Regions from separate parts of the Vibrio orientalis CIP 102891 genome, predicted to be linked through region 1. Evidence: predicted binding sites of a transcription regulator. Region 1 holds the regulator's gene; each other region holds the start of a gene.
What was found. The regulator PurR, encoded in region 1, represses purine synthesis genes. The targets are predictions, from matches to a motif close to TNANGNAAACGTTTNCNTNA.
Positions count from the first base shown of each region.

Region 1 (5,920 bases):
CGCAGTGAAAACAGATAAAAAGCACCGTCACGTTCCACACCTTGGTTGATGGCATTAAGTTTGTCGCCAAACTTAGCTTGTACCCAGTCACGCAGTAAGTAACGACTGCTTAAAAAGGCAAGGGTGGCACCAATTGTACTAGCAAAAGAGACTAGGACTAGACTTGTCCAAAAACCGAATAGGGCAGCGCCAAGTAGAGTAACGACCGCTGCTCCTGGAATAGAGAAGGCCGTAATTGCAACGTACGCAATAAAATAACTCGCTGCGGCAACGACAAAATTATCGGAGATAAAAGCCGCCAATTCTGCTTGCTGCGCTTTGGCATTATCTAAGGTTAGGTACTGGCCAAAGTTCACACCTAACAAAACGATGAGTGATACAAAGATAACGCCAAGTATGAGTTTTTTATTCATGTGCTGCTCCATCAAGAATCATGGCCGATTAAAACAAAGTGTTAATAGACTAGACAGGGAAAGCAAGCAGTAAATTTCAACAAAGAAAAAAAAGTCAGCGTAATTGCTGACTTTTTATAAAGGAATAGAAATTGTGTGGTCGATTAATGACTTAATTGGCTGAGCAATTCTTCACGTCGGCTGTGAGGGATTACAGACCAATGTGTGCCGTGAATCGCGCCCTCTAAAGCCCAAAGCAACTCAACGTTAACTTCTGAAGAGTGCGAAGATTGAATGGCTTTAAATGCGTTTACAGAACCGGTTTCCTCTAGGTTCTCAACGCTATCAATCCCGGCTTTCTTTAGCATTCGTTCGGTTGCTAGCCTTAAGTTAGGCAGATCTTTTAGGCGATTAGGTTTCGCTTTTGCTTGCTTTGTCTTTTCGCTGTTAGCTGCCCTTAGAGCAGCTTGGCCAATCTCAAGCGTATTTTCCTGATTCTCAAACCAATCATCGCTGAGGGCGAAGTACTTGGTTACGACAGGGAAGCCACGTTTTTTATAAACGTAAGGTTCTAAGCTAAGAGATTTAAACTGCTTTGCAAGTACGTCATCTGCCCGAACGTGCAACTTATCATTGACGACTAATGCAAACATAGTGTCGTCGGCAAAAATACCGAAGCCACCAAACATTGAGCGAGACTTGATTAGGCCTAACGGCTCAAATAGTCGCATTGAGTCTTTTAGTATTGGTTTATCCATGCTGTGTATTCTCGGTGTATATGTATACGCCACCAATTCAGGTCCGAGAGAGTAGCAAATTTTGCAGGCATATTGTCAATCAGGTGTCATACGATTGCTAGTAATTACAATCTGACGAGTATGCATATTTACCATCGGCAACCCCGCTACCAAACAATTAACTTGTTGAAGGCCGGAGGCTTTGCGTCCCATCCTTTCGAAATGGTTTGCCCTGTTCGTGGCATAATCGAACAATAATAAGCATAAATGGATTTTGGGCTGAGAATCACGTCTCTATAGGATAAATGTGATCTTGCTTCAATAAATAGGCTCAGTTGATACACTTAGTCAATATAGTTCTATTGACTAAGTGTTTGTCAAATAAGTTATTTCTTAATGTTCTGTACGGTATTTCGTTCAACAATTTCTGGATGCATTTCAAAGATACGCTTCTCGTGCTCTTTGTCTTTTATGCGCTCTAGTAGAATCTCAAAGGCGTTTTTGCCCACGCGACGTTTTGGTTGGTGAACGGTAGTCAGCGGCGGCGAGAAATACTCTGCAAGTTCAATGTTGTCGTAACCGATAACGGACATATCTTCAGGGATGCGAATACCTTTCTGCTGAAGACGGCTCATTAAGCCAAGTGCCATGGTATCGTTGAAACAGAAGATTGCGCTTGGCTTGTTATCCATTGCTGCGATTTGGTCTGCTGCGAGTACCGCAGTATCACACTCGAAGTTACCTTCTAGAATCCAATCTTCGTTAACTGGAAGGCTTGCTTCGTTCATCGCGCGCTTAAAGCCACGGATACGCTCCTGACACGCTGCTTTTTCAAAGTGTCCACTTAGGCAGGCAATATCGGTGTGACCATGCTCAATCAGGTATTTAGTCGCTAAATAGCCACCTTCTTCTGAGTTGTCGATGATCTTATCTGCTTGAGAGCTCTCAGGACCCCAATCCATAACCACTTTTGGAATATCTTTGTGGCGATCTAGCATCTCGCTCAGTTCTTCCGTTAAGTCAGAACACATGACAAGAATGCCGTCTACACGCTTTTCAGCCAGCATACGAATATAGTCGCGTTGCTTTTCGTAGATACCACCTGTGTTACACAAGATCAGCGTGTAGCCTTGACGGTAACAATAGCTTTCAACACCATCGATAACTTCTGAGAAGAAAAGGTTTGTTGACTGAGTCACCAGCATACCGATCGTACGCGTGGTATTACACTTCAGGCTACGTGCAACAGCACTAGGTGCGTAGTTTAGTTCTGTCACTGCTTCCATTACTTTTTCTTGAGTAGCTTCAGCAACAAAGCGCGTTTTATTAATTACATGTGACACAGTTGTCGTTGATACACCAGCAAGGCGAGCAACGTCTTTAATAGTGGCCATAAGGTTCTGTCCTGTCGATGACTGCCGCGGAATTATATTCAGTTTAGAATACCGAGACAGAAAGTATCAGAAACACAAAAACCGCTCTATTTAGCGGTTTGTATTTGATTCGTTTGTTTTTATCGTTTGCGGTCACAATTTTAGACCGCAAAACTCTTAAGAGCAAACAAAAAACGCTAAAGCAACCTGCCGGAGGTCACAATGTTGTCTTTATTCGCCTAGCAGATAGCTACAGTCTAAAGCTAAGAAGGCAACAGCAAATGCGCTGATGGCAGAGTAGAAACCGAACTCATCAAATTTCTGGCATTTGTCAGAAAATTGCGGCATCCAGCTAAGCAGGTGCTGACGAATGAACTGCTCTTGGGTTGCAAAAGCTTCTTCAATCTTAGTTTCGTCCTCTGCTTCATTTGAACGAATGATCAAGTTACCCAAGAAATCGAGCTCAATCGCAATGTGATCTGCTGGTTCGTTGAGGTTTTTATCCACCGCAACGCCATGCTTAGCCATCACTTCCTCCATCTCTTTAGCTGGAGTATCGTTGAGCAGGCCTGACTTGCCGATATACATCGATGCGTATGGTAGTGCCGAGTCTTTATCTGACTTTAAGAAAAGATCACAAAAATCAGCCGCTAGCTCAAGTTGCGCATCTTCACGATCCATAAGACGGTTTAGTGCATCAGTAATACGGTCAATTGACGGCTTGAGTTGCTCATTTTCCCCCAGTCCTGTTAGAAAAGAGCGAATTTCAGGTGAATGATATTGTGCAACGTTCTCTTCTGTTAACTCTTTAGCAAAAAGGCTAGACAACCACCAGTAGATTTCGGCACGTTTTTCATTGAATGCTTTGATTTCTTGCATTAGGTGTTACTCCCCAAATAATTACCGACATTGTAACCAATAAAAATGAACAGCGGTAATTACTTATGTGACAAGATAAATGTGATTATTGGCAGATATTAATGGCTAGAGAAGTTTTGTCTTGAATCAATAAAAAATGATCTTTCTAGCTTTTAAAGTGATAAATACTAGAAATGTTACTATTTATGAATAGAATATTAGATAGAGCAAATCCCAATGTAAAATAAGTGGTGTAGATGAGTTATCACGTACTAGTTGTAGAAGATGACGCAGTTACTCGTAGTAAGCTAGTTGGCTACTTTCAAAATGAAGGTTACAACGTCAGCGAAGCAGAAAGCGGCGAGCAGATGCGCAACATGCTACAAAGTAATGCGATTGATTTAGTGATGTTAGACATTAACCTACCTGGTGAAGATGGATTAATGCTGACTCGCGAACTTCGCAGTCAATCAGACATTGGAATTATCCTGGTAACAGGACGCACGGATAGCATTGATAAGATTGTCGGTCTAGAAATGGGCGCTGATGATTATGTCACCAAACCTTTTGAACTGCGCGAGCTATTGGTTCGAGTTAAAAACTTACTGTGGCGAATTGCGGCTGCACGTAACCTTGCTGGCAATGTCGATAGCGACAAAGCGAATGAAAATATGGTTCGCTTCGGTGATTGGACGTTTGACGTTCAACGTCGCGCTTTGAGCCGTAACGGTGAGCCAGTTAAGCTAACCAAAGCTGAGTATGAGTTGCTTGTTGCACTTTCCTCGTACCCGAACCAAGTATTAAGCCGTGAGCGTATTCTAAACATGATTAGTCATCGTGTTGATGCGCCAAACGATCGTACGATTGATGTGCTCATTCGTCGTATGCGTGCAAAGATGGAGTTCGACCCTAAGAATCCGCAAATCTTTGTTACGGTGCACGGTGAAGGCTATATGTTCGCCGGTGACTAACGAGATCCAAATATAAAAATACCGAGGCATGCCTCGGTATTTTTTTTATCTGTTAAAGCGCACTGTCGGCTGCATTGAGACTTTGTTCTTCATAGTCTGACGCCCAGTCGCGCAATGATTGCCATATACGGCCCAACGTTTCATGCCAGTAGCGCTCAGTTTGCTCAAGGTACTTGCCTTTTGGTGTGTACTTTTCCCATGCTTGAGTAATGTTATTTTGTGCTAGGTAGTTGGTTGGAGCAGGGTAAGGATCCATGCCTGCTGAATGGAACTCGTTCAACGCACGTTTCATATGACTTGCGGAAGTGACGACGACCAGTTTCTTTGTGGTAACGAAAGCGGCGGCCTGTCTCGCTTCTTCCCAAGTATCTTTTGCTGTTTCCAGTAAGATAATGTCAGATTTTGAAACGCCTAGTGATAAAGCGACTTTTGCCATCATGCGGGCATTACTCACTTCTGACCCTCCAGCATAACCTGACAAGATCAATTTAGAACCAGGGTAGATGCGCATAACGCGGATACCTTCCGCTAAACGCATTAAACCAGTTCGACTTAATTCTGACGTTGGTGGAATCTTGTCATCGACAACGTGCCCACTTCCCAACACCATAACGTAGTCTATTGATTCATCGACCGGGAAAAATGCGGAGTACTGACGCTCTAAAGGCATCAATAGTCGAGAAGAAACCGGTTGGAAGGCAATTAAGAAAATGCCAATAAAAGAGAACAAAACAACAAAGCATCCTGTCTTCTGCTTACGTGTGAACATGATTAACATAAGACCCAACATACCAATGATTAACATCGCTGGTAGGGGCATTAGCAAAGAAGACACAACTTTTTTCAGCTCAAACATACTTAAATAGTCCGAAAAAACATCAATTGATTATATTTTAAGAGAAAGCCTCTTTATTCCTGCCTTTCTTGTGACAGAATAGCAGCACGATTAGACATGATAACTCAAGCTGCTGTGACTGAAGACCGCAATTTCGACGATATTGCCCACAAATTTGCAAAAAATATTTACGGCTCAGACAAAGGCGAGATACGCCAAGTCATTGTTTGGGAAGATCTTCAACAGGTACTTCATACTGTTGATGGGGCAAATAAACAACTTAATGTGCTTGATGCAGGTGGCGGATTGGCACAAATGTCTCAAAAGCTTGCTAAGCTCGGACATCATGTAGCGTTATGTGATCTATCTTCTGAAATGCTGCAATTAGCAGAGCAGGATATTGCAAATAACGGCCTGCTTGAGCAGTATCGCTTCATTCACTCACCTGTGCAATCTATTGAGAAACATCTCGATAAGCAAGTTGATGTGGTGCTTTTTCATGCAGTGATGGAGTGGTTAGCTGACCCTAAGCCCGCACTGGAAAATGTACTTGAACAGGTGAAACCGGGTGGGGTGGCATCAATTATGTTCTATAACCATCATGGATTGGTATATAAGAACGTAGTGTGTGGCAATATTCCTCATGTACTTGATGGAATGCCACATCGAAAACGATTTAAGCTGCAGCCGCAAAAGGGCTTAAAACCAGAAGAGGTCTATCAATGGATAGAAGATGCTGGTTTCACGATTTGTG
Region 1 is NZ_ACZV01000005.1:449,997-455,916, forward strand. It holds gene VIA_RS12595 (TVP38/TMEM64 family protein) at 1-413, opposite strand, end outside; gene VIA_RS12600 (TfoX/Sxy family DNA transformation protein) at 557-1,150, opposite strand; cyclic di-GMP riboswitch class I at 1,284-1,371, opposite strand; gene purR (HTH-type transcriptional repressor PurR) at 1,516-2,523, opposite strand; gene torD (molecular chaperone TorD) at 2,734-3,381, opposite strand; gene torR (two-component system response regulator TorR) at 3,618-4,331, shown strand; gene elyC (envelope biogenesis factor ElyC) at 4,384-5,187, opposite strand; gene cmoM (tRNA uridine 5-oxyacetic acid(34) methyltransferase CmoM) at 5,302-5,920, shown strand, end outside.

Region 2 (5,920 bases), 250 kb from region 1:
TATACACTGCAATTGTTACTGTTTTAAGAAACTTCGCAAGTGATCTTGGACACGATATTATGTTTGGGTTAGATCAAAAGAATTCAAGTGCGCAATCTTTGTTCAAAGCTGCGCACTTAGTTTAGATGAGTCTATTGTTCTTCGCTGATAGTTTGTTCCGCCGATGATGCGGCAGAGGCGCCAGAAACGGCCATGTCAGCTATCTGAATTACCTTCAGATCATCGATGTTAACATCGTCATTGTTTGCTGTTTGTTGTTCAACATGACCGATAATACTCTGGTAGTAGCGGCGAATGTTTTCAACATAGTTTCGTGCTTCATCACCTCGAGCAAAGCCATAGCGAGTTTGGCTGTAGTATTTCTTCTGACGAAGTAGCGGCAAGCGATCTTTTACGTCAGACCAAGCATCTGGGTTACCGCCTTGTTTTTTCGTCAAGCGGCGAGCGTCCATCATATGACCGTAACCAACGTTATAAGACGCTAGTGCAAACCAAATTTTTTCATGCTCTTCGATTGAGTCAGGAATACGTGACACCATTCTACGTAAGTACTCAACACCACCGCGGACAGACTGTTCAGGATCGAGTCGATCGGTAACGCCTACGCTCTTCGCTGTCGGTAGTGTAAGCATCATCATGCCGCGCACACCCGTTGGCGATTTTGCTGTCGGGTTCCAATGGGATTCTTGATAACCCAACGCGGCGACTAAGCGCCAGTCAAATTCATCGGAATACTTTTTAAATAGTGGTGACCATTTCGGAAGTTTTGAATCCAATGCACGAATGAAGGCGCGAGTGTCGACATAGTCAAAACTACCCACGTGACCGATGTACTTTTCTTCCAGTGAGGCTAAGTGTCCAGATTGTTTAATGCTGCCAAAGAACTCAATCAGTAAGCCGTATAAGCTCTCATCTTGTGATCTGCTTAAAAACCATGAAATCGGCTGATCTTCTGTTAACTCGAATGCTAACGCGACGTCTGGGTAAATACGCTGAGACAGTGATAACTCAACAGAGTCTGCCAAGGTAAAACGCAGTTCGCCTTTAGAAACTTTCTTGAGGAGATCGTTTACATCGGCGTTCGGGTCTATGTGGTAAGAAAAGTCTGGGTGGTCTGCTTTAATCGCAGTCAACGTTTGGTTGAAGTGAGAGTCACTAACAATACTCAAGACATCTTTGCCGTCGTTCTCTTCGATCAGTTTTGCTTGTCTATCCAATAATTGTTCTAGATTGCGAGGACGCCAGTTTCCTTTCTTATAAATCACTTGTTGGCTGACGTAGTAGTAAGCCGGACCCGGTCGAAATGATTTTAAACGCTCAGGAGATTGGCTCAATCCTGCGGCGATGATATCGATCTCGCCTTTTTCTAGTGCAGGATACAGGCTAGAAATACGATAGGCTGGTTTCATTTCAAGTTGCACGCCAAGCTCATTGGCAAATTCACGCGCCAGTTCATAATCCAGACCGGCAGGTCCATCGGGGCCGATATAGTAAGAGAGTTGGTTGTTCAACGTCCCCACGCGCAATACGCCACGTTCTTTAATTAAATCTAGATCACTCTTAGGTTCTGATTCGATTTGGCAGCCAGATAGCACCAAGGCGCTGGCAAATAATAAACAGAGTGATTTTAGTTGGGTTAGGTAATGCTTCTTCATTCACGGCAATCTCATACATCCAGTAGGGCATTTATATCAAAGTGGTATAACAAGGCAAGACAATCACAGTAACTCTTAGTAATAGAGAACAATAAATAGCGTTTTCTGTCGAATTTCAAAATTGACGAAAAAAATGACGCAAACGGTTGCTTTTGGTGTTACATCACAAAAACAATTGCTATATAATGCGCTCGCAATGAAGAGGTGGAATCGGCATAGGTTCGAAAATCTTCGGGAATAGCTTCGAAGTAAAACAGTCTAACCCACTGAATTTATTCCAATATCACCTTAATCAATTGCATAAGAGACCTAAGTACATGAGAATTTTTCGTGGCTCCCCAGCTCTATCTGAATTTCGTGTTAATAAGCTTCTAGAGCTTTGTCGTGAACTAGGCCTACCTGTAACAGGTATCTACGCTGAGTTTACGCACTTTGCTGATCTAACCGCAGACCTAGATACGTCTGAAGTTGATAAACTAGAAAAACTACTGACTTACGGTCCAACACTTTCCTTTGATGAGAATGGTGAAGAGCATGAGCCAAGAGGTCTGCTTCTACTTGCGACGCCTCGCCCTGGTACTATCTCACCATGGTCTTCTAAGTCTACCGACATCGCGAATAACTGTGGCCTAGCTAAAGTTGCTCGTCTAGAGCGCGGTACAGCTTACTACATCGAAACATCATCTGACCTTTCTGAACTTCAACTGGTTGAGCTTAAAGCGATTCTTCATGACCGCATGATGGAAGTTATCTTCACTGACTTCGACTCAGCAGCGGCACTTTTCCAAGTGGCAGAGCCTGCACCGGTCGCAGACGTTGACCTACTTGCCGGTGGTCGCGCTGCGCTTGAAAAAGCAAACGTTACCCTAGGTCTTGCACTTGCCGATGATGAAATCGAATATTTGTACGATAGCTTCGTAAACAAGCTAGATCGTAACCCAACCGACATCGAGCTGATGATGTTTGCTCAGGCGAACTCAGAGCACTGTCGTCACAAGATCTTCAACGCAGACTGGACTATCGATGGCGTTAAGCAAGAGAAGTCGCTGTTCAAGATGATCAAGAACACATTTGAAACGACGCCAGAAAACGTGCTGTCTGCGTACAAAGATAACGCAGCTGTGATGGTCGGTTCTGAAGTGGGTCGTTTCTTCCCGAATCCAGAAACTCGCCAGTACGGTTATAACCAAGAAAAAGCGCACATCTTAATGAAGGTGGAAACGCACAACCACCCAACGGCTATTTCTCCTTGGCCGGGCGCTTCTACAGGTTCTGGTGGTGAAATCCGTGACGAAGGCGCGACAGGTATTGGTGGTAAACCAAAAGCTGGCCTAGTTGGTTTTACAACGTCTAACTTACGTATTCCTGGCTTTGAACAGCCATGGGAAACAGATTTCGGTAAGCCAGGCCGCATTGTTAACGCTCTAGACATCATGCTAGAAGGCCCGTTAGGCGGCGCGGCGTTTAACAACGAGTTTGGTCGTCCAAACCTACTGGGTTACTTCCGTACTTACGAAGAGAAAGTAAACTCTCACGCAGGCGAAGAAGTTCGTGGTTACCATAAGCCAATCATGATTGCTGGTGGTATGGGTAACATCCGTGACGAGCACGTTCAGAAGAAAGAGATCCCAGTTGGTGCAAGCTTAATTGTACTAGGTGGTCCAGCGATGAACATCGGCCTTGGTGGCGGCGCTGCTTCTTCAATGGCATCTGGCCAATCAGCAGAAGACCTAGACTTTGCATCTGTACAGCGTGAGAACCCAGAGATGGAGCGTCGCTGTCAGGAAGTGATCGACCGTTGTTGGCAGTTAGGTGATGCAAACCCAATCGCATTCATCCACGATGTGGGCGCGGGCGGTATCTCTAACGCACTGCCAGAGCTTGTCGATGATGGTGAGCGTGGCGGTATCTTCCAACTGCGTGACGTACCAAACGACGAACCAGGTATGAGCCCACTTGAGATCTGGTGTAACGAATCTCAAGAACGCTACGTAATGGCAGTTGCGCCAGAGAATATGGAAGTATTCGATGCTATCTGTAAGCGTGAACGCGCACCATACGCAGTAGTAGGTGTGGCAACAGAAGAGCGTGAACTGAAACTTGAAGATTCACACTTCGACAACACGCCTATCGACATGCCTATGGACGTTCTTCTTGGTAAGACGCCTAAGATGCACCGTGATGCGATAACGCTAAAAGCGAACAATCCAGCAATTGACCGTGACGGCATCGAGCTAAACGAAGCGGCTGAGCGTGTTCTACGTCTTCCAACGGTTGCTGAGAAAACATTCCTTATCACGATTGGTGACCGCACGGTTACAGGTCTAGTTGCTCGTGACCAAATGGTTGGTCCATGGCAGGTGCCTGTTGCTAACTGCGCAGTAACGGCAGCAAGCTACGACACTTACCACGGTGAAGCTATGTCAATGGGTGAGCGCACGCCAGTGGCTCTATTAGACTTCGGTGCATCGGCTCGTCTAGCGGTGGGTGAAGCAATCACCAACATCGCAGCAACCAACATCGGCGATATCAAACACATTAAACTGTCGGCGAACTGGATGTCTCCAGCCGGTCACCCAGGTGAAGATGCCGGTCTTTACGAAGCGGTGAAAGCGGTCGGTGAAGAGCTATGTCCTGCGCTTGGTCTAACTATCCCGGTGGGTAAAGACTCAATGTCGATGAAGACTAAGTGGGAAGAAAATGGCGAGCAGAAAGAAGTAACGTCGCCACTTTCTCTAGTAATTACTGCGTTTGCTCGCGTTGAAGATGTGCGTAAGACAATTACTCCTCAACTTCGCACTCCTGAGACCTTGGAAGGACTAGGTGATACTTCATTAGTACTTATCGACCTAGGTAACGGTAAGAACCGTCTAGGCGCAACGGCATTGGCTCAGGTTTACAAGCAGCTTGGTGATAAACCAGCAGACGTAGACAATGCAGCACAGTTAAAAGGTTTCTACGAGGGCGTTCAAGCTCTAGTAGCGAAAGATCAAGTTATCGCTTACCACGATAAAGGCGACGGCGGTCTATTCGTGACGCTTGCTGAGATGGCATTCGCAGGTCACTGTGGTGTGAAAGCTGATATTGCTGACCTTGGCGAAGATGCACTTGCTGCACTATTTAATGAAGAGTTAGGCGCAGTACTTCAGGTTAAGAATGACGACCTTGATGCGGTACTTTCAACTCTAGCAGCAAACGGCTTAGAAGCATGCTCACATGTGATCGGTTCTGTGGAAGCTTCTGATGAGCTACGAATCACTTCTGGTGAAACAGTGGTTCTTGAGCGTAACCGTACTGAACTGCGTACTATTTGGGCTGAAACAACGCATAAGATGCAATCACTGCGTGATAACACAGCATGTGCAAACCAAGAGCATGAAGCGAAGAAAGACAACTCTGACCCAGGTCTGAACGTTAAGCTAAGTTTCGATGTGAACGAAGACATTGCCGCGCCATACATCGCGACAGGTGCGAAGCCTAAGATGGCGATCCTACGTGAACAGGGCGTTAACTCTCACGTTGAAATGGCAGCAGCCTTTGACCGTGCAGGTTTTGAAGCAACTGACATCCACATGAGTGATATTCTAACCGGTCAAGCAGTGCTAGAAGAGTACCAAGGCCTCGTAGCGTGTGGTGGTTTCTCTTACGGTGACGTACTTGGTGCAGGTGAAGGTTGGGCGAAGTCTATCTTGTTCAACGAAGGTGCTCGTAACCAGTTTGAAGGCTTCTTTAAGCGTGAAGATACTTTCTCTCTAGGTGTGTGTAACGGTTGTCAGATGTTATCGAACCTGAAAGAGCTAATTCCGGGAGCTGAGTACTGGCCGCGTTTCGTACGCAACGAATCAGAGCGTTTTGAAGCTCGCTTCAGCTTAGTCGAAGTTCAGAAGTCTGACTCTGTATTCTTCAATGGTATGGAAGGCTCTCGTATGCCAATCGCAGTATCTCACGGTGAAGGTCGCGTAGAAGTACGTGATGCTGACCACCTAGCAGCGATTGAAGCGTCAGGCACTGTTGCGGTACGTTACGTTGACAACCACGGTAACCCAACGCAGCAATACCCGAATAACCCGAATGGTTCGCCAAACGCTATCACAGGTCTCACGACAACGGATGGCCGCGTGACAATCATGATGCCGCACCCTGAGCGTGTATTCCGCACAGTGGCTAACTCATGGTCTCCTGAAGGCTGGGGTGAAAACGGTGCTTGGATGCGTATGTTCCAAAACGCACGTAAGAATGTCGGTTAATTGAGACGACGTTAGTTT
Region 2 is NZ_ACZV01000005.1:198,070-203,989, forward strand. It holds gene mltF (membrane-bound lytic murein transglycosylase MltF) at 132-1,655, opposite strand; gene purL (phosphoribosylformylglycinamidine synthase) at 1,973-5,902, shown strand.
Region 2: the regulator PurR is predicted to act here: its motif matches at 1,790-1,809, upstream of purL (phosphoribosylformylglycinamidine synthase).

Region 3 (5,920 bases), 1.9 Mb from region 1:
GGGCTAAACACGGTTGGACATCGTGTGGTTAGTGCAATGGCATAAGCCCGCTTGACTGCGAGAATGACAATTCGAGCAGGTGCGAAAGCAGGTCATAGTGATCCGGTGGTTCTGTATGGAAGGGCCATCGCTCAACGGATAAAAGGTACTCCGGGGATAACAGGCTGATACCGCCCAAGAGTTCATATCGACGGCGGTGTTTGGCACCTCGATGTCGGCTCATCACATCCTGGGGCTGAAGTCGGTCCCAAGGGTATGGCTGTTCGCCATTTAAAGTGGTACGCGAGCTGGGTTTAGAACGTCGTGAGACAGTTCGGTCCCTATCTGCCGTGGGCGTTGGAAGATTGAAGGGGGCTGCTCCTAGTACGAGAGGACCGGAGTGGACGAACCTCTGGTGTTCGGGTTGTGTCGCCAGACGCATTGCCCGGTAGCTAAGTTCGGAATCGATAACCGCTGAAAGCATCTAAGCGGGAAGCGAGCCCTGAGATGAGTCTTCCCTGACCCCTTGAGGGTCCTAAAGGGTTGTTCGAGACTAGAACGTTGATAGGCAGGGTGTGTAAGTGCTGCGAGGCATTGAGCTAACCTGTACTAATTGCCCGTGAGGCTTAACCATACAACACCCAAAGGGTTTTGATGGACTCAATACAAGAATATTGAATGTGTTAAGAACTTAAACAGCTTTCCGAATTTTAAGAATTTGCTTGGCGACCATAGCGATTTGGACCCACCTGATTTCCATGCCGAACTCAGAAGTGAAACGAATTAGCGCCGATGGTAGTGTGGGGTTTCCCCATGTGAGAGTAGGACATCGCCAGGCTTTAAATTTAGACTCTAGAGTCTAACCAGTGCGGAGCGGTAGTTCAGTTGGTTAGAATACCGGCCTGTCACGCCGGGGGTCGCGGGTTCGAGTCCCGTCCGCTCCGCCACTTATTCAGACAAAGCCCTAGCAGAAATGCTAGGGCTTTTTCGTCTGTATAGGGTTAATTTGGTCTGTGACCAACGAGTCCCGCTTGCCTGCAAGCCCAGCCATCTGCCACTTATTTAGAAAGCCTAGTCTTACGACTAGGCTTTCGTCGTTTATGAATGCATATTTTAGAAGCCCGTTGCTGACGCAACGGGCTTTTTGCGTTTAAGAGGTAAGGAATAGTGCTAGCTCTCTATAGCGCTTCTTGGAGCTGAGAAATTGCCTTCCTTCGGTCTTTGACTGACACATTGTCATTCCATAGAACGACGAAGGAGTGAGTAGGGGATCTCATTGATTTTTCGACTTACTTCAAGCGAACTCTCTACTGTTGACGCCTCACTAGTGAGCATAGCTGTCTAACTCATCGAAACAAAGTAGGTTGACACTAAGTGCTAACCTCTAATAATTTCTCGTTTCTCGACAACAAAAAAGGCCAGCTCATGCTGACCTTCTGTTAATGCTAGTGGTTGCCCTATTAAAGGATAATATCTCTTACTTCAGGATCTTTACGCTCTAAGTAGTGAATTGACTTAATACGACGAATCGTACGGCAGCGACCACGGATGAGCAGTGTTTCGGTAGTTGCGATATTGCCTTGACGAGTGATGCCTTCAAGTAGATCACCTTTTGTAATACCGGTCGCTGAGAAAACAACGTTATCACTGCGCGCCATATCTTCCATCGTTAGAACAACATTAGCTTTTACGCCCATCTCTTCACAGCGTTTCAACTCAGCAGCGCCATAGATACGGTTTTCTTCGCTGTCACCTTTTACTTCATGGCGCGGAAGTAGTTGACCATGCATATCGCCATCTAGTGCGCGAATAACTGCCGCAGAGACTACACCTTCAGGAGCGCCACCGATGCAGTACATTGCATCGACTTCACTGTCCGGCATACAAGTTAGGATAGAAGCGGCGACATCGCCATCAGGTACGGCGAACACTCTTACGCCCATTGCTTGCATCTGTGCAATCACTTCATCGTGACGAGGCTTAGCTAGGGTAATAACAACCAAGGTATCTAGTGTTTTGTTTAGTGCCTTAGCGATGTTCTCTAAGTTTTCTTTTAGCGGCTTATTCAGGTCGATGCAGCCTTTTGCACCTGGACCTACTACCAACTTTTCCATGTACATGTCTGGTGCTTTAAGGAAACTGCCTTTCTCGCCTGCAGCCAGCACAGCAAGAGCATTTGATTGACCCATTGCTGTCATGCGCGTTCCTTCAATTGGGTCTACTGCAATGTCGACTTCGTCACCACCTACACCGACTTGCTCACCGATGTAGAGCATTGGAGCATCATCGATCTCACCTTCACCAATTACGATCTCTCCGCTGATCTCTGTTTTGTTGAGTAAGGTACGCATGACTTCTACTGCTGCACCATCAGCTGCATTTTTGTCGCCTCGACCAAGCCATTTGTAACCAGCTAGTGCTGCGCCTTCGGTAACTCGAGAAAATGCCATTGCTAAATCGCGTTTCATGATGACTCCAAAATTCAAGGAAAGAGAAAAATAAAAAACGGCAGAATTTTAGCATATCAAGAAGGAAACGTTTGCTTTTTTAATTGAACGACCATTGAACTGCATCAATCTAGTGGGTTAAATTGGTCATTGAGATTAACCAGCTCCCTAGATGTAAGGTGATTGTCAATTTGCGCTGTTTTTTTGACCGAATGGTGCAAAATATCAAATATAGGGAGTGTTTATCAGCTCTCGGCTGAGTAGAATGGAACAAAATAGGTTTTGCTACATCAGTGGTCAAAACCCTTATCCGAATAAATATAGGTAGGCTAAGATGTCTTTTGAAGTACTAGAACAACTAGAAACTAAAATCCAAACTGCAGTAGATACTATTGCCCTTCTACAGATGGAAGTTGAAGAGCTTAAAGAAGAAAAAGAAAAGCTAGCAACTGAAGCGAACGAACTACGCGAAAACCGTCAAGAGCTAGAGCAGAAAGCTCAACAGATGCAACAAGAGCACACTGCATGGCAAGAGCGCATCCGTAACCTACTAGGTAAAATGGATGAAGTAGAGTAATTGATACTTTACTTGAGTAGATCGAAAAGGCCGAACGTAATGTTCGGCCTTTTTGTTTTGAGTGGGATTTTTTGAGGCTTAGCTTAGCCTTGAGGGCGAACCCCCAGTGTATGACATAATGCGTAAGTCATCTCTGCGCGGTTTAGAGTATAGAAGTGGAAGTCTTTGACTCCTTCACGGCTTAGTGTTCTTACCATATCGATTGCTTGGCTAGCACCCACTAGCTGGCGGGTCGTTGGATCATCATCCAGCCCTTCAAATTGTTGCGCCATCCAGCCAGGTACTTTTACATTGTTCATTGCAGCGAAACGTGACGCTTGCTTAAAGTTCGAAACAGGTAGGATGCCCGGGACGATTTCTACATCGATGCCTGCAGCAACACTGCGGTCACGGAAGCGTAGGTAGCTTTCAACATCGAAGAAGAATTGAGTGATGGCGCGGTTAGCACCAGCGTCCACTTTACGTTTTAGGTTTAGCAGGTCTGCTTGAGCACTCTTTGCTTCAGGGTGGACTTCTGGGAAAGCCGCAACGGAAATATCAAAATCATGGCGTTCTTTCAATAGTGTCACTAGGTCAGATGCATACATTTCAGGCGCGCCGCCACCCGGTGGAATATCACCACGCAGAGCCACAATGCTTTGGATGCCATTTGCCCAGTAATCGTCAGCAATCTGGATAAGCTCTTCGCGTGAAGCGTCAATACAGGTTAGGTGCGGTGCTGCTACTAGACCTGTTTGATCTTTGATTTCTTTGATGATTGAATGAGTTCTGTCGCGCTCACCTGAATTTGCGCCGTAAGTAACAGAAACAAATTTAGGTTTGAGAGTTTTTAAGCGGTGTACTGAATTCCATAGAGTCTCTTCCATTTTTTCACTGCTTGGTGGAAAAAACTCAAATGACACATTGATATTGTCAGACAGTTCAGCGATATTCTGATTTAAAGCGTCAATATGACTGGCGTGTGTGTATCCCATCTTACTCTCCCTGTGGCCATCAGTGCCAAAAACTCAAAAATCCAAATCGACGTTTAGACGTCTATATGTCTACAGAATGTATTGAATACGATTTAATGTCAACCGTACGATTATGAATTTTTCTCAAGTTAATTATGAGTGAAGTTCAAGTTGAGTTGAAATCGATTCATGATGAGAGAGGAAGAGTATTAGGCGCAGTGATGACTGCGCCTATTTTGCTTAAAGTAAGCTAGAAAGGAGATTGAGATCCGACTGAATTGCCCCTGCGGTGACTTCTCTGCCAGCACCAGGGCCACGAATGACCAATGGGTTATCTTTGTACCACTTACTCTCTATCGCGAAGATGTTGTCACATGGTAAGAGATTGGCTAATGCGTGCTCTTTATTTAGCGCCTCTACGCCGACTGTAGCTGTTCCATTCTTTTCTAAACGTGCGACATACCTTAGGACCTTATCATCGCGCTGAGCCTTTTCTAGGCGCTCTGCGAGTAGCTCGCTTAGTATTTGGCTTTTATCTAAGAACTCATCTAAAGATACATCGGCAAGCTCTGCAGGAACTAAGCTTTCTACTTTGACCGATTCAGGTTCTAACGATAGGCCAGATTCACGCGCTAATATTACCAGCTTACGCATTACGTCCGACCCATCTAGGTCACTGCGTGGATCTGGTTCAGTCAGGCCTTGTTGCCATGCTAAGTCGACCAACTCTGCAAATGGAATCGTGCCGTCATATTGCTGGAATAGCCATGAGAGTGTTCCTGAGAAGATGCCTGAAAGTGCGATAATGTCATCACCACTTTCGCGCAGATCACGCACGGTATGGTTGATTGGTAGTCCAGCACCAACAGTAGCATTGTATAACCAGTGACGGTTGATTTTCGCAAATGCATCTTGTACTTGATGGTAGTACTCACTTGAAGCTGATCCTGCGACTTTGTTGGCCGATATTAAGTGCATACCTTGCTCGGCAATTTCAAGGTAGCGGCCCGCTAGAATTTGGCTTGCGGTCACATCCAGAACAACAACGTCATCATAGCCTTGTATCGCACCTAACCGTTCGATCCAATTACTCCCCTCGTGACTCATCGACTCTTCATCAAAATGCGCCGACACTTTGCTGGCATCAATGCCTTTATCATCGAACCAATAGGTTTGGCTATCGACAACCGCGACCAGTTCGAAATTCATGCCGTGGCGCTTCTCAAGCTCATTTTTTTGCTCGATAAACAGGTTGATCCAGCTAGAGCCAATATTACCTTTGCCACACAGAGCGATGGCAACCCGCTTTTGCGCTTGGAACAGTTGGCTATGAATTGATTTAACTAGAGGATTCGTATCCGTAGTACGCAGCACCGCCACTAAGCTTAAGCGAGATAATGATTCGGAGATAAACTCAATTGGTGCATTCTTTAGCTGCTGATAGAAACCGTAGCAATGATTGGCATTGGTTGTTACGCCTGCGCCAACGGCAGCGACCATTGAGTAGCCTTCTTTGAGCTTGATCTCGGCTTCAATTGCGGCATCTTGTAAATATTCTAGTGCACCACCTGCGATCTCTGCGGTATAGGCTAAACGCAGACATTGCTGGTCGGGCTGAGACTCATAAGTGAGAGGCTCAAGCTGTGCGCGCTTAAGGCTGGTTAGTACCTCATTTTCGACGCGTTGGAAGTCATGACCAGAGGCAAAGTTAAGCTCGATTAGGAGTACTTCATCAAGTGAAGAAATGATTTTGGCTCCGCGGCCAGATGCCAACACACGTTCAATACGGGTTGAACCAGATTCTGGCTGGTAGCTGCAACGTAGGTGCAGATCCATGGTGCTTTGCGCCACTGGTTGTAATGTACGACTGTGTAAAACTGGAGCCGCAAGGCGGGCCAGCTCACTGGCTTCATCTAAACGCAGTAGGGGCAGCAGACAAGCGTCAGAGACTAAACGTGGGTCAG
Region 3 is NZ_ACZV01000005.1:2,352,802-2,358,721, reverse strand. It holds rRNA gene VIA_RS21515 (23S ribosomal RNA) at 1-613, shown strand, start outside; rRNA gene rrf (5S ribosomal RNA) at 701-817, shown strand; tRNA gene VIA_RS21505 (tRNA-Asp) at 850-926, shown strand; gene glpX (class II fructose-bisphosphatase) at 1,440-2,447, opposite strand; gene zapB (cell division protein ZapB) at 2,761-3,003, shown strand; gene metF (methylenetetrahydrofolate reductase) at 3,087-3,977, opposite strand; gene VIA_RS21485 (bifunctional aspartate kinase/homoserine dehydrogenase II) at 4,197-5,920, opposite strand, start outside.
Region 3: the regulator PurR is predicted to act here: its motif matches at 2,507-2,526, upstream of glpX (class II fructose-bisphosphatase).

Region 4 (5,920 bases), on a different contig from region 1:
TCTAACAGTGGCTTAATAACGCCACGCGCGGCACCACCAGCACCAATAAGTAAAATTCGAGCTCCTTTTAAAGGCGCCTGATATTGAAGTAAGTCTTGCACCAACCCTTCACCATCGGTGTTATCACCAATAATGTCACCATCATCAAGCTTCTTCAGTGTATTCACCGCCCCAGCCAACTGCGCTCGTTCAGTTAGTCGAGTAGCAAAGCGATAAGCGTCTTCCTTAAATGGAACGGTAACATTGCAACCTTTACCACCTTGAGCAAAAAACTCAGACGCCGCTTGTTGAAAGGCATCTTTGTTTGGGCTTTCTGCAGTATAGGTCAATGACTGATTGGTTTGACGAGCAAATAGGGTATGAATAAAAGGCGATTTACTTTGTGAGATGGGATTACCAAAAACGGCATAACGATCTATTTGCTGAGTCATTTCCTTTACCTGCAAACTAAAAAAGGGCCAATGCGAAACATTGACCCTATCACTATCTATATATTGAAGAAAGTCTTACCACTCTCTTGGTTTGAGGTAATGATCGTACAGTTCCGCTTCAGGTGAACCCGGCTCAACTTGGTAAGCATACTCCCAGCGCGCTAATGGTGGCATCGACATCAAAATAGACTCAGTACGACCACCACTCTGCAGACCAAACAGAGTGCCTCGGTCAAACACTAGGTTAAATTCAACGTAACGACCTCGGCGATAGAGTTGGAACTGACGTTCACGTTCACCGTATTCAGTCTCTTTGCGGCGCTCTACTATCGGCAGATAGGCGTCCGTATAACCTTGACCAACCGCTTTAATGTACTCAAAGCACTTATCAAACTCCCAGTGGTTGAGGTCATCAAAGAAAAGACCACCGACGCCTCTGGTTTCATCGCGGTGTGGAAGATAGAAGTATTTATCACACCAAGCTTTATGCTCTGAGTAGACTTCATTACCAAATGGCGCGCACACTTCCTTCGCGGTGTTGTGCCAATATTGCGCGTCTTCTTCGAAAGGATAAAACGGCGTTAAATCGAAACCACCACCGAACCACCAAATAGGCTCTTCACCCTCTTTTTCAGCAATAAAGAAACGAACATTAGCATGCGAGGTTGGAACATATGGGTTATTAGGGTGCATAACCAATGACACGCCCATGGCTTCAAAGCGACGCCCTGCAAGCTCAGGTCGATGCGCTGTTGCTGAAGCTGGCATCTCTTTTCCTTGTACATGAGAAAAGTTAACGCCACCTTGCTCAAACACCGCTCCTTCTTTCATTACTCGAGTTCGACCACCACCACCCAATTTCTCTCCGGGTTCACGATGCCATTCATCCTCTACAAATACTGCGCTCCCATCGGCTTGCTCTAGTTGCTGACAAATAGAGTCTTGAAGCGTCATGAGAAATTGTTTTACTGCTAGTTTATCTATCGCTGACATTCGACTTCCTTTATTGCAGGGTTAACCCTGTCTTAATACTTGTGAGGTTCTTGCATCACGAATTTCACTTGGGTTTGTTCGACCACCCGTTTGCCCTTCTAGCACCGCCACCAATTTATCACCAAGGTGTTGATAAACTTGTTCGGTTGTTACGCATGGAGGCTCGCCAGTCAAATTCGCGCTGGTAGAGGTTAGCGGCTTTCCAAATGCATTACACATTTTTTGTACTAAAGGATGATCAGTCACACGCACGGCAATCGAGTCATATTGCCCCGACACCCAATTAGAGACCTTATCACTACTTGGCATAATCCAAGTGACAGGCCCAGGCCAAGTTTGCTGCACTCGCTCTAACTGTTCGGCGCTCAAAGCTTGTTGATCAATATAAGGCAACAGTTGCTGGTAATTAGCGGCTATCAGGATAAGCCCTTTTTCTACCGGGCGTTGTTTAAGTTCGAGTAGCTTCTTTATCGCATTAGGGTTGTCTGGATCGCATCCAACCCCAAACACGCCTTCTGTTGGATAGGCGATCACTTCACCCTGTTTTAGTGCACTGAGTGCTCGCTCAAAGTTACTCACCTAAGCATCCTATTTGATTCGCGGTTTAGGTTAAGTGTACAAATAATCGTAAGTCGTGACTAAAGCTATTTAAGTGGCAATCTTTCATCTGCTCATTCAAACCTGACGCAAACGTTTGCTTAGTGATGAAATCCCCGTATAATGCGCTCAAATTATTTGCTCACCAATTCTACGCAGCTTTGAAGGAGTTTGAGATGAAAGTCGGTATCATCATGGGTTCTAAATCAGATTGGCCAACAATGAAACTAGCAGCAGAAATGCTAGACAGATTCGGCGTTGAGTACGAAACGAAAGTGGTTTCTGCGCATCGCACACCTCAACTTCTTGCAGACTATGCCACTAGTGCTAAAGAGCGTGGTCTTAAAGTGATCATCGCGGGGGCTGGCGGCGCTGCACACCTTCCGGGTATGGCGGCAGCCTTCACTTCACTACCAGTGCTTGGTGTACCTGTACAGTCACGCGCACTGAGCGGTCTAGATTCACTCTACTCTATCGTGCAAATGCCAAAAGGTATTGCAGTAGGTACGTTAGCTATCGGCGAAGCTGGCGCAGCCAATGCGGGTATTCTAGCGGCGCAAATCCTTGGCACTCACGATGAAGAAGTGATGGCGAAGGTCGAAGCGTTCCGCAGTGAGCAAACTGAAACGGTTCTAGCCAACCCAAATCCAGCAGAGGACTAATGCAATGCATGTTTTAGTGCTTGGTGCAGGTCAATTGGCTCGTATGATGTCTTTGGCAGGCGCTCCTCTGAACATTGAAATTTCTGCTTACGATGTTGGTAGTAAAAGTGTCGTTCACCCATTAACTCAGAGCGTGATTGGTCACGGCCTAGAGAATGCGATTGAAACAGCCGATGTAATCACAGCGGAGTTCGAACATATCCCTCACGACATTCTTGCGGTCTGTGAGCAAAGCGGTAAGTTCCTTCCATCAAGCGATGCTATCAAGGCTGGCGGAGATCGCCGTATTGAGAAAGGACTACTTGATGATGCGGGTGTACGTAATGCTACATATTATGTCATCAACAGCCGTGAAGACTTTGACCGCGCGATTGAACATGTCGGCATTCCGATGGTGCTAAAAAGTGCCTTGGGTGGTTACGATGGTAAAGGGCAATGGCGACTAAAAGATCCAACTCAGGCAGACAGTATTTGGGCAGAAATGGCAGAATGTATCGCCGCTACCGAGACCCAAGCAATTGTTGCTGAAGAGTTCGTCCCGTTTAGTCGCGAAGTGTCTTTGGTCGGTGCGCGCGCTAAAGATGGCAGTGTTGCCGTCTACCCACTTGCAGAAAACGTGCATACCAATGGTGTGCTGACACTTTCAACCGCGATTGCCGATACTGAGCTTCAACAGCAAGCCAAGCAGATGTTCACCGCAGTTGCCAACAAGCTCAACTATGTCGGAGTGCTAGCGCTAGAATTCTTTGACGTCGATGGTACGCTACTGGTGAATGAAATTGCCCCACGCGTGCACAACTCTGGCCACTGGACACAACAAGGTGCCGAAACCTGTCAATTTGAGAACCATCTGCGCGCCGTATGCGGACTGCCGTTAGGCTCAACTAAGCTGATTCGCTCCACTTCGATGATCAACATTCTTGGTGAAGATACTCTTCCTCAAGCGGTGCTTGAAATGGATGGTTGCCATATTCATTGGTATGGCAAAGAGAAGCGTGCGGGTCGTAAGATGGGCCATATCAACGTTTGTGGTGACTACAGCGGAGAACTGCAGCGTAAGCTTTGCACACTTGCAGACAGTTTAGATAAAGACGCTTTCCCTGCGGTACATGAGTTTGCCGCCAATTTTTCTGAATAACTTCGTCAAGCAAACAAAAAACGGCGCACTTAGCGCCGTTTTTTTTAATCTTGTTGAATGTGGTGACACTTTCGGTCTGCACATTGCAGCTTATCGCCACTGGCGAGCTTTTTCTCAACCAATAGTGGATAGCCACATTTCTCACATTTACCCGCGACCGGTGGCTGATTGACGGCAAACTTACACTTAGGGTAGTTATCGCAAGCATAAAACAGTTTACCAAAACGGGTTTTACGCTCAACTAACTGGCCTTTATGACATTCAGGGCACGAGTGCGTCTGCGGAGCCTGTTCTTGTTTAGGCTGATCAAGAGACTCAATGTGATGGCAGCTAGGATAGTGACTGCAACCAATAAACATACCGTAGCGTCCCTGACGCAATACCAATTCATTACCACACTCAGGGCATGGTACGCCTAGCTCTTTAACGATATGACCATCGTTTTGATGTAGGGGCTTAATGAAATCACACTCAGGATATTGGTTACAACCAAGGAAAGCGCCATGCTTGCCGTGACGAAGCTGAAGCTCACCTTCACGCTGCTCCGCTTGGCATTTAGGACATGACTGATGTTCCAACGCATGTTCATGCGCTGAAAACAGTGTCTGATCAATCTTGTTACTCATATCGACCCATGAAGATTAGTGAAGAATACCTTGCTCTTTGGTATACAACAGCTCTTCCATAAGCGTATAAGCATTTTCATTGCCCGGCACATTAAACAGTACCATCAAGACAATCCATTTCAGATCATCCAACTCAAACTCATCGGTTTCTAAACCCATAATACGATCTATGACCATTTCACGAGTTTCTGTCGTCAGTACATTGACCTGCTCAAGGAAGGTCAAAAAGCCACGACATTCAATCGATAGGCGTTCACACTCTTTATTAGTGTAAATACGAGTCGAATTGGAAGTGCTGCACACAGAGATTGCAGAGTGAGTTTCACTTTGCTGCAATGCCGCTAGCTCTTCTAGCCAGATAAGGGCTTTATAGATGTCTTTTTGATGAAAACCAGCACGAAGAAGTTCTTCTTCTAGCTCATCTTGATTGACTTGTAACTCCGCATCGCTATGGATGTAAGTCTCGAACAGATACATTAGGATATCCATCATCATAGCTAGCCCCTCCCCTTTCGAATATAGCCACCGGAAACCGCAACAACATGCCCTAGAAGCTCAAGCTCCAAGAGCTGCATCATGACTTCCTGCACAGGTATATTGGTCCTGTTTGCAAGAATATCAACTGGTGTAGCCTTACTTCCTACGTTAGCTAACAGTAAAGCAAATGGCAATTCTTCTTTACTATCTATTATATCAAATAGTTCGGGCTGAATAGGTGGCTTATTACAATCAGACCAAGCAAGCAGAGTTTCAATTTCATCAAGAATATCTTGAACCGTTAGAACTAAGCATGCCCCCTGTTTAATCAATAAGTTACAGCCTCTTGCACTCGATTGATGAATTGACCCTGGCAAGGCGAACACTTCTCGCCCCTGCTCTATCGCATAACGCGCAGTAATCAGCGAGCCACTTTTCTCTGCAGCTTCAATTACCAAAACCCCCAATGACAATCCACTGATGATTCGATTTCGCCGCGGAAAATGATCCGCTTTGGGTTTGGCTAAGGGGTGAAACTCAGAGACCAAGGCTCCACCACTGTCGATGATTCGCAGGGCGAGATCTCGATGGCGAGCGGGATAAATAGTGTTTAACCCACAACCAAGCACAGCTAACGTTGTACCGTTTCCTTGTAGAGCGCCATCATGGGCATAACCATCGACACCGAGTGCTAAGCCACTGGTGACGGCTAGCTCATGCTCAACCAAACTGTGAGCAAAGCTTCTTGCACTGTTTAACCCATCGATACTCGCATTGCGGCTACCGACTATCGCCACTTGCGGAACAGATAAGCAACTAGGGTTACCCGTGACAAACAACAATGGTGGCGCCCCCTCAGCTTGCTTGAGCAAATCTGGATAGTGGTCATCAGTTTGGCAAATAATGTGCTGGTTGGACTCTTGCTGCCACTGCAAACATTGCTCAACATCGCGTGTGGCAGTGTGGCGGATATAATCAATTTGTTTATCACTAAGA
Region 4 is NZ_ACZV01000003.1:244,455-250,374, forward strand. It holds gene aroE (shikimate dehydrogenase) at 1-431, opposite strand, end outside; gene hemF (oxygen-dependent coproporphyrinogen oxidase) at 507-1,424, opposite strand; gene tsaC (L-threonylcarbamoyladenylate synthase type 1 TsaC) at 1,446-2,003, opposite strand; gene purE (5-(carboxyamino)imidazole ribonucleotide mutase) at 2,198-2,683, shown strand; gene VIA_RS03260 (5-(carboxyamino)imidazole ribonucleotide synthase) at 2,688-3,821, shown strand; gene VIA_RS03265 (DNA topoisomerase family protein) at 3,866-4,447, opposite strand; gene VIA_RS03270 (DUF494 family protein) at 4,463-4,942, opposite strand; gene dprA (DNA-processing protein DprA) at 4,945-5,920, opposite strand, start outside.
Region 4: the regulator PurR is predicted to act here: its motif matches at 2,107-2,126, upstream of purE (5-(carboxyamino)imidazole ribonucleotide mutase).